DNA from 3 places in the Candidatus Pelagibacter sp. PS_34 genome. Region 1 is predicted to be linked to each of the others. Evidence: riboswitches for the same ligand, from Rfam matches in the RefSeq annotation. Region 1 holds a riboswitch; each other region holds the start of a gene.
The links. Region 1 has a riboswitch for S-adenosylmethionine ahead of AC5SL3_RS03080 (O-acetylhomoserine aminocarboxypropyltransferase/cysteine synthase family protein). Riboswitches for the same ligand answer to the same signal wherever they lie in the genome.
Positions count from the first base shown of each region.

Region 1 (3,277 bases):
TTTTTTAAAAGTTCTTTATTGTATCTAATAATTTTAGGTAATTTTTTTGAACTTAATGATTTTTCATAACTAGAGATATTTTTTCCAACAGACGTATTACCACAAAGATATTTAATGTTAACATTGCTGTGTTTAACTAATAATTTAATTAATTGAACACCAATATAACCAGTTGATCCAGCAACTAAAACATTAAGCTTAGGCATTTTTTTATTATAACAGTTTAGAGTTAAAAAAGAATTATCTTTTCGAGAATTGGAAGCTTCTTCTTGCTTTTCTACGACCAGGTTTTTTTCTTTCAACCGATCTAGAGTCTCTAGTATTAAGCTTTTCTGTCTTAAGTACTGCTCTATTCTCTGAATCAAATAAGATTAATGCTTTAGCAATACCATGAACCATTGCACCAGCTTGACCAGTATGTCCACCACCTGCTACACTACATCTTACATCATAATCAGTTGCTTGGTTTATAATCTCAAATGGTCTTGTGATTTGCATTTTGTGACTTCCGCTAGTGAAGTACTCATCCATAGTTCTGCCATTAACGTAAATTTTGCCAGTACCCTTTTTCACCCAAATTTTTGCAATAGATTTTTTTCTTCTACCAGTTGCGTATTTACTATCTTTAAAATCTAATTTAATTTTAGGTTTTTTTGTAGACACTTTATTTGGTGAAGCTGCTGTTTCCATATTAATTTCTTATTAAATTTTTACTGTTTAATTTACCTAAGTCTAAAAGTTTTGGGTTTTGTGCCGCATGAGGGTGTTCTTCACCAGCATAAATTTTTACTTTAGTTAATTGTTTTCTTCCTAGAACTCCACCAGGTAACATTCTTTTAATAGCTAATTTTAATGTCTCTCCAGGTTTATTTTTTTCTAATAACTTTTCAGGAGTAATTTCTTTAATTCCACCTGGGTGACCAGTATGTCTATAATATTTTTTATCTTTAAATTTTTTTCCAGTGAACTTTGCTTGTTCAACATTTTTAACAACAACAAAATCACCATCATCCATATGAGGTGTAAAAGTTGTTTTATTTTTTCCTCTAACAATCATAGCGATAATAGAAGCTAATCTGCCAACTACAGCATTTTTAGCATCAATCTCAAACCAGTTACTGTTTAAATCACCACTTTTTAGAAATTTTGTCATTGTGCGAGGATTAATACTATTATTAGATATAATGTCAATTTTATATTTCCCTTGCAATATCTTGCTTAAATGATATTTTTATATAGCCGATTTGTTCCTATTGCAGGCTAGTTATTGCTAAAAAGGATTTTTTACCCACATTATCGGTAGGCGCATTTGAACTGTATTGTACGCCTTGCATAAAGCAAAAGTACTAAAAAAGGAGTATTAAGATGAGTACAAAAAGACAAAACCCTGAGACTATAGCTATACATGGTGGTGATTATAGAAATGATCCAACAACCAAAGCAGTAGCAGTTCCAATTTATAGAACAACATCGTATCAATTTGATAGTACTGAACATGCTGCGAATTTGTTTGCTCTTAAGGAATTTGGAAATATTTATACAAGAATAATGAATCCAACAAATGATGCTCTTGAAAAAAGAGTTGCTTCATTAGAAGGAGGATTAGCCTGTTTAACAGTAGCATCTGGACAAACCGCATCAACTTTTGCAATTTTAAACGTTGCACAAGCCGGAGATAATATAGTCAGCTCTACGGATTTATATGGAGGTACTATTTCGTTATTCACGCATACATTAAGTAAACTTGGTATTGAAGTTAGATATGCAGACCCTTCTGACCCAAAAAACTTTGAAAAAGCTGTTGATGATAAAACTAGAGCTTTTTATGGTGAGACTTTACCAAATCCTTATTTGAGAGTTTTTCCAATTAAAGAAGTTTCTGATATTGGTAAAAAATACAATATACCATTAATAATGGACAACACAGCTGCCCCTGTAATTTGCAAACCTTTAGAACATGGTGCTGCAGTAGTAGTTTATTCATTAACAAAATATATAGGTGGTCACGGTACAGTTGTAGGTGGAGCTTTAGTTGATGGAGGTAATTTTGATTGGACAGCTGATCCCAAAAGACAACCTTTATTTAACGAACCGGACGCAAGTTACGGTGGAGCTATATGGGGAAAAGTGGTTCCAGAATTAACTGGGGCTAATGTTTCTTTTGCAGTAAGAGCGCGGGTTACATTACTAAGAGATCTTGGTTCTGCCCTATCACCTGACAATGCATTTGGAATTATTCAAGGGCTTGAAACAGTTGCTCTTAGAATGAAACAACACTGCTCAAATGCATCAAAAGTTGTTGACTATTTAAAGAAAAATAAAGAAGTAACAAGAGTAATCTATCCAACAGAACATGAAGGTAAAATTGCTGATCGTGCTAAAAAATACCTTAATGAAGGAAATGGTGGTTTAGTTGGTATTGAGCTCAAAGGTGGTATTGAAGCAGGTAAGAGATTTATCGAGTCTTTAAAAATGTTTTATCATGTTGCAAATATTGGAGACGCAAGAAGTTTAGCAATTCATCCTGCAACAACAACTCATAGTCAGTTAACAGAAAAAGAATTGTTAGCCTCAGGTGTAACTCCTGGATACGTAAGATTATGTATTGGTATTGAGCATATAGATGACATTATTGAGGATTTAGACCAAGCTTTAAATAAATCTTCTAAAGGGAATTTGAAAGCAGTTAGTTAGAGTTTTTATATAATATCAAAAAATAAGAACTCAAAACTAATATTGAACCTAGCTGGTGTAGTGAAGCGTATGTAATCTCTACACCAGAAATCAAAGTTATAATTCCTAAAAAAATTTGAAACAAGATAGCAACATCAAAAAATAATACATATTTAAAATCATATTGTTTTTTAAAATAGATAAAATTTAAAATGATTATAAAAAATAAAAGCAAATATGCAGTTGATCTATGCAAAAATTGAATAATTGATGGGTTGTTAAATAATTGAGTACTAATTAAATCACCATAACTAACATCATTTGGAAAAAAACTACCATTCATATCAGGCCATGAATTATAGATAAGACCACCATCTAAACCTGATAAAAAAGCACCCAATACAATCTGCAAAACTATCAATTTAAGTATAAATAATAAAAATAAATTTGGAATTTTATTTTCAAATTTCTTAATTTTATGAATATCTAAAATATACCAAAAAATTAAACATAAAATAAATAAAGCCAAAGATAAATGAATGCTAAGTCTAAAGTGACTAACGTCATTATTTTCAATTAATCCGCTAGATACCATATACCAACC
Region 1 is NZ_CM182068.1:573,819-577,095, reverse strand. Features, by position in the region: gene argC (N-acetyl-gamma-glutamyl-phosphate reductase) at 1-206, opposite strand, end outside; gene rpsI (30S ribosomal protein S9) at 241-690, opposite strand; gene rplM (50S ribosomal protein L13) at 692-1,153, opposite strand; SAM riboswitch class V at 1,293-1,361, shown strand; gene AC5SL3_RS03080 (O-acetylhomoserine aminocarboxypropyltransferase/cysteine synthase family protein) at 1,366-2,694, shown strand; gene AC5SL3_RS03075 (COX15/CtaA family protein) at 2,687-3,277, opposite strand, start outside.

Region 2 (3,277 bases), 230 kb from region 1:
ACAAGGTTTATGATTTATATCTAACTGATGTTTTAAAATTCCATCCCAGGCATCCGTTACTCCCCCTGAAGAACCTGGCAAAGCAAATACATATTTGCCATTAGCTAGTACTGCACAAGCTCTAGATTGAATGGCAGATGTACCAACTGTTTTTAAACTTATTGTTCTAAACACCTCTCCAAAACCTGGAATATGCTTGTCAGCTATCTCGTTTACTGCCTCTGGTGTAATATCTCGACCTGTAAGCCCAGTGCCCCCTGTTGTAATTACAACATCTATTTCTGATTGATTAATCCAATCTTTAAGGATTTTAATGATGTCATCTTTGTTATCTTTACAAATTTTTCTATCTATTAATTTATGTTTAGCCTCTTCTATTTTTTTTACTAAGATCGCACCGGACTTATCGTTCTCAAAAGTTCTGGTGTCCGTAACAGTTAAAAGTGCTATATTTACAATCATAAATTTAAAATAATTATTATGATTATATTATCATTTTTATTTCTTCTAACAGCAACTTTATATTCAAGTGTTGGCTTTGGTGGTGGCTCTACCTATCTAGCCCTTCTATTAATTTGGGATATTCCTTACTTGATCTTTCCTGTAATTGCTCTCTTTTGTAATATTATTGTCGTATCAGGAAATTGTATAAATTATATTAAAGCTGGAAATATCAATTTTAAGATCCTTACCCCATATTTGATATCATCTGTGCCACTTGCATTCATAGGAGGATCTTTATCAGTAGATAAAGAAATTTTTGAAATTTTACTTTTTTTAGTCTTAGCACTAGCAGGAGTTCTACTTCTCATGAAATTTCAATCTTTTGATCAAAAAATTGAAGTTTATAACAAGATACCAAAAATATTATCGATATTAATTGGTGCATCTGTTGGATTTGTGTCTGGTGTAGTTGGAATTGGTGGTGGAATTTTCTTAAGCCCTATATTGTTATTAATTAGAGTAGATAAAGCAAAAAACATTGCAACAGCAGCATCATTATTCATACTGATTAATTCTTTATCAGGACTTGCTGGCCAATTTACAAAGGCATCAACAATAAATAGAATTTATGATTATTGGCCATTATTTCTGTTTGTTTTAATAGGCGGCCAGCTTGGAAACTATTTAAATCTTAAAATTTTTCCTGCAAGAATATTAGCTCTAGTGACATCAGGACTTGTCATATTTGTCGCTATTCGAATGGGACTGAAGTTGTTTGCATAACAGAAGTATTAAATTATTATAGAAAGATTATGAAAACATTTAGAGCATTTGGACCCACCATAGGAAAAACAAAGTTATCCAAAAAAATTATTACTATATTAAATAATCACGTTGATAAGTCTCAATTATCTAAAAAAAATGATTATAGTTCTAAACTTGCAAGTCAAATTAAGAATGAAATTAAGATACCTAAAACATTAATTAATAAGAGTTTGTCTAAAGAATTAATAAAAAATATTAAAGTTTACCTTGATAAGTCAGGTGTTAAAAAAATTGAAGAAATTAAGATAATAAATATATGGGTAGTTAGGCAATTAAAAAATGAATATAATCCAATTCATTATCATGAAGGACAATTGTCAGGGGTTGGCTATCTTAAAATCCCAAAAGATATGAATCAAAATAAACTAGTTAAGAATAAAAAGATTAAAACTAATGGAACAATTGATTTTATTAATGGTCAAAAAAACTTTTTAAGTCAAAGTATCTATAATTTAAACCCTAAATTAGGAGATCTATTGATTTTTCCAAATTATTTAATGCACACAGCTTATCCATTTAATGTTGATGGTGAGAGAAGATCCTTCTCATTTAATGCTAAAATATTATTCAAGAAGTGATTTACTAATCAGTCTAATAGATATATAAATAGTTTAACCGATTTGATCCATATTGCAGGTACTAACTGCTAAAAAGGAAATCATTATATAATTGGTAAAGGTAGTTGAACTGTATTGTGCACCTAGCATAGAGCCAAAGCACTAAAAAAGTAAGGAATAAAAATGGATATTAATTTTTTTAAAACAACACGAATTTTAGATGGTGGTATGGGACAAGAATTGTTGGCTCGTGGTATGAAGCCAAACGGAACATTATGGAGTGCTAACGCAGTATTAAAAGAAGAATACCATCAACTTTTATTAGATACTCATTTAGATTTTATAAAAGCAGGTGCTGAAGTTATTGTTACAGCAACCTTTACTACTAGACGAATAAGATTACGAGATAATAAAATTGAAGATAAATTTGAATACTTAAACAAAAAAGCTGGTGAGATAGCTCAGAAAGCAAAAGAAAAATATCCTAATGTGTTAATTGCAGGTGGTCTTCCACCACAATATTTAACATACGAAGAAGATACAAGGCCAGATCATGAAATTAAACAAAATTTTTATGATCAAGCAAAATTATTAGATCCTTATATTGATTTTTTTTACCTAGATGTTTTGTCTAGCGTAAAAGAGTTTAGGTTAGCAATTGAAGCAATTAAAGAATTTAATAAGCCATATTTAATAGGTGCTCATATTTCTGAGGGAATAAATCTTCCAAGTGGTGAAAAAATATCAGATATTATTAATCATATTAACCATAACAATTTACTAGGATTAATTTTATCGTGCGTTTCTCCTGAAAACTTTTCTGAAAATTTAGAAGAAGTAAAAAATTTAGGTGTTCCTTTTGGATTTAAACTTAATGCTTTCGTGACAACTAAGCCTAAAGATGGCTATACTAACAATTACAATATGAGCAAAACTGGTAACCCAAATGAATTTTTAGGTCAAAGAAAAGACTTAACACCTGAATTGATGGCAAATTTTGTTAAAAGATTTAAAGATACAGGTGCAACTATTTTAGGTGGATGTTGTGAAACAAGACCTTCTCATATTAAGGAAATGACTAAATTTAAATAGACTAATCGTTATCAGTTAATCCAGCACCAGCACCACTTTCTTTTAAACTGTCATTTTCCTCAACAAAAGTTTCTTCTGAAAGCTTATAAAGCTCATTCCATTCTTTTTCTTCAAACGAGTCTCTGTTTTCTAAAACTTTTAAGTAAATATTTTCAGCAGATACGATGATTTCGTTTTTAGTATAATTAGAATAAATATTGTTATTGAAGTTTAACAAAAACTCCCTGTCATCCATTTTTAAGAATATTCTTTTACCGATTACCTCAGCTGCTCTACTTACAAATGGTAGGAAAAGTAATGGATATGAGATTTTTTTAAACGTTATCTCATTTAAATTTTCTAGAGTTTTAATCTGATCT
Region 2 is NZ_CM182068.1:340,085-343,361, reverse strand. Features, by position in the region: gene AC5SL3_RS01780 (molybdenum cofactor synthesis domain-containing protein) at 1-462, opposite strand, end outside; gene AC5SL3_RS01775 (TSUP family transporter) at 481-1,227, shown strand; gene AC5SL3_RS01770 (2OG-Fe(II) oxygenase family protein) at 1,257-1,847, shown strand; SAM riboswitch class V at 1,937-2,000, shown strand; gene AC5SL3_RS01765 (homocysteine S-methyltransferase family protein) at 2,010-2,918, shown strand; gene AC5SL3_RS01760 (DUF3726 domain-containing protein) at 2,920-3,277, opposite strand, start outside.
Region 2: another riboswitch for S-adenosylmethionine. It lies ahead of AC5SL3_RS01765 (homocysteine S-methyltransferase family protein); the one in region 1 lies ahead of AC5SL3_RS03080 (O-acetylhomoserine aminocarboxypropyltransferase/cysteine synthase family protein).

Region 3 (3,277 bases), 140 kb from region 1:
TGAAGATAAGATTAAAGGGTTAAACTCTGGTGCAGATGATTACATCACCAAACCCTTTAGTTTCCCAGAATTACTTGCAAGAATAAAAGCGCTACTTCGAAGATCTAAGCCCTCATTAGTTTCTGATATTGTTGAATTCGAAGACCTTAAGGTGGATAGATTAACACGACGTGTTTTTAGAAAAAACAAAGAAATTCATTTGGGACCCAAGGAATATGATTTAATCAATTTTTTTATTAAAAACCCTAAACGTGTTTACTCAAGAGATCAAATTCTAGAGAATGTTTGGTCTGATAATATCAATGTTGAAACAAGAACAGTTGATGTTCATATAAGAAGACTTAGACAAAGTATTAATATTGATGGATTTAAAGAATTAATTAGAACCGTAAGATCAGCTGGCTATTCATTAAATTAGTAATGACTGTAGAAGCATAAAGACTTAAAATAATAATAATAAACTGAACATAGACACATGATTTAGGACTTGTTAAGGTCTGATTATGAAAGGTTATAGATTTATTACAAGTGACGACACTTCAGAATTTTGCCATCGTGTAACGGAGGCCATATCCAATGGATGGAAATTGTATGGTGAACCCAAAATGACCTTTGATAAAAAAAGAGGGGTCATGCGTTGTGCTCAAGCAGTTATAAAAAATTCACCTCAGAAAAAGTATTCAAAAAAGATGAAGCTATCATCGATATAAATGGCAGATCAGATATTACCCTTTGTTTATATGCTAGGGATACTCTTATTAGTACTCCCAGCTTTTCTACAATCTAATTCTAAATTAAAGCAGTTTTTAACTAATCTTAGTATTTGGATTGTCATTATTCTCATAATTTTAACTATTATTTATTTTTTCAATTGACAGTTTGAGAGAAAGTTGATTATATTTAGGTGCGCTGATTTAAGTTAAATTGCAGAGCGCGTTATAAATCCTGCTAAAGCGACGCTTCAACCACCGCTTTAGACAGGTGGTTTTTTTTTATCTTTCATAAAATTAAACCGGGCAGTTGAACCATATTGTGCGCCCTGCATTTGCTTAAGCACTAAAAAGGAGAAAAGAGGCCTATGAATATAACCTCTTATTATTTTGTGACCTTTTTTCTCCAAAACAAGAGGAAAAAAAATGAGCACAAATAAATTAAAAGAAAGATTAGATAAAGGACCTGTTATATGCGCAGAAGGTTTTTTATTTGAGATAGAAAGACGTGGCTACATGTCATCAGGGGAATTTGTTCCAATGGTGTCATTAGATCATCCTGAAGTTTTAGAAAATTTACATAGAGAATTTCAACATGCAGGATCTGATGTAGTTGAGGCCTTTACTTATAATGGACACAGAGAAAAAATGCGTGTTATTGGTAAAGAAGAACTTCTTGAACCACTAAATCGTTCAGCATTAAAAATTGCTAAAAAAGTAGCACTAGATACTCCTAAAGGATCAAAACCAAATTTGATGGCAGGTAATATTTCAAATTCAAATATCTGGAAACATAATGATCCACAATCTCAAAAAGAAGTTGAAGGAATGTTTACAGAGATGATTGGTTGGGCCGTTGAAGAAGGTGCTGATATGTTAATTGGTGAAACTTTTTATTATGCTGAAGAAGCTTTTAAAGCTTTAGAAGTTATGAAAAAAACAGGTTTACCAACTGTATTAACCATATCTCCAATGGGTGAAAATAAAATGAGAGATGGAAAATCCGTTGTTGATACCTGTAAAGAGCTAGAGCAATTAGGGGCTGATGTTGTTGGTTTAAATTGTTTTAGAGGACCTGCTACCATGTTTCCTTTTTTAAAAGAAATTAGAAAAGCAGTTAAATGTCATGTTGGAGCTTTACCTATTCCTTATAGAACCAGTGAAGATTACCCAACATTTTTTAATCTACCGGACAGAAGTAATTGTCAGTGTCCATCACCTCATGGAAGAACGTTTCCAACAGCATTGGACCCACACTTTTGTAATAGATATGAAATAGGTAAATTTGCAAAAGATGCTTATGAGCTAGGTATTAATTACCTTGGAGTATGCTGTGGAGCAAACCCAATGTTGATTAGGGAAGTTGCTGAATCTATTGGTTTAACTGTTCCAGCAAGTAAATATCGAGAGAACATGGAAAATCATTTTATGTATGGAAAAAATAAAAGAATTCCAAAACATATGACTGAATATGGAGACAAAGCGTAAATAAATTAAGAAGGGCATTTAACTAAATTGTGCGCCTGACATATGTCGAAGCACTAAAACAGGAGAAAAAAAATGAGTAACAATCTAAAAGAAACAATAAGTAATCTACAGAAGGATTTTACAGCCAACCCAAAAAATGCTGTGGTCCAATATGAAAGCAATTCAATTCTTAAGGAAGGACTTCAATCTGTAGTCACTCTTAGAGAGCATAAATTAGTTGTTGATGAACCCAAAAGTTTTGGTGGTAAAGACGAAGGTCCGAGCCCAGTAGAGTTAATATTAGCAGCGTTAGCAACGTGTCAGGAGATAACCTATAAAGCATTTGCTACAGCAGCGGGTATTAATATTGAGAGTGTTAGTGTTAAATTAAAAGGTGAATTAGATCTTCAGGGTTTTTTAGCTTTAAATAAAAACACTAGACCTGGCTTTCAATCCATCTCTGGTACTGTTGATATTAAATCTTCATCACCAAAAGCTGAAATAGATAAATTGATTGATACGGTAAATACACATTGCCCGGTATTAGATATTTTATCAAAAGGAGTTCCTATTAAATTGTTTCAAAAGGTTTCTTCAAGTTCTAATAATAAAGAGCACATAGAGCAAAGAGTAAGTGCTGCTTAACCAATCTAACTCAAGCCCTATGAAAAATAGGGCTTGAGTCTTTTAAGTTCATTTCAAATCCTAAAAAATTAGAAGTTTGACTAGAATTAAGTATTAATTGCGTGCTAGGGTCTTGTTAATGAAAAATATTTATCATTCTGATATTTATCAATTTAACACCCCAGTTAGTAGTTATTGGGAAGATCATTCAAGTGAAAATTTAAATCTAGATAAACTTAATAAAGATATCAGTTCAGAAATTGTTGTAATAGGTGGAGGGTACACTGGTTTATCCTGTGCAATTAATTTAATAGAAAATCATAATTTAGATGTCATTTTAGTTGAAGCTGGAAAAATAGGTTGGGGGGCTTCATCTCGTAATGCAGGTTTCTGTTCTCTACCGCCAAGTAAGATGTCTTTTAAAAAGATGCAATCTATTTACGGCAATGATGAAACTAAAAAGTTCTTTAAAAACT
Region 3 is NZ_CM182068.1:437,218-440,494, forward strand. Features, by position in the region: gene phoB (phosphate regulon transcriptional regulator PhoB) at 1-418, shown strand, start outside; gene AC5SL3_RS02315 (DUF1737 domain-containing protein) at 504-710, shown strand; SAM riboswitch class V at 1,006-1,070, shown strand; gene AC5SL3_RS02320 (homocysteine S-methyltransferase family protein) at 1,137-2,198, shown strand; SAM riboswitch class V at 2,202-2,266, shown strand; gene AC5SL3_RS02325 (OsmC family protein) at 2,271-2,822, shown strand; gene AC5SL3_RS02330 (NAD(P)/FAD-dependent oxidoreductase) at 2,941-3,277, shown strand, end outside.
Region 3: another riboswitch for S-adenosylmethionine. It lies ahead of AC5SL3_RS02320 (homocysteine S-methyltransferase family protein); the one in region 1 lies ahead of AC5SL3_RS03080 (O-acetylhomoserine aminocarboxypropyltransferase/cysteine synthase family protein).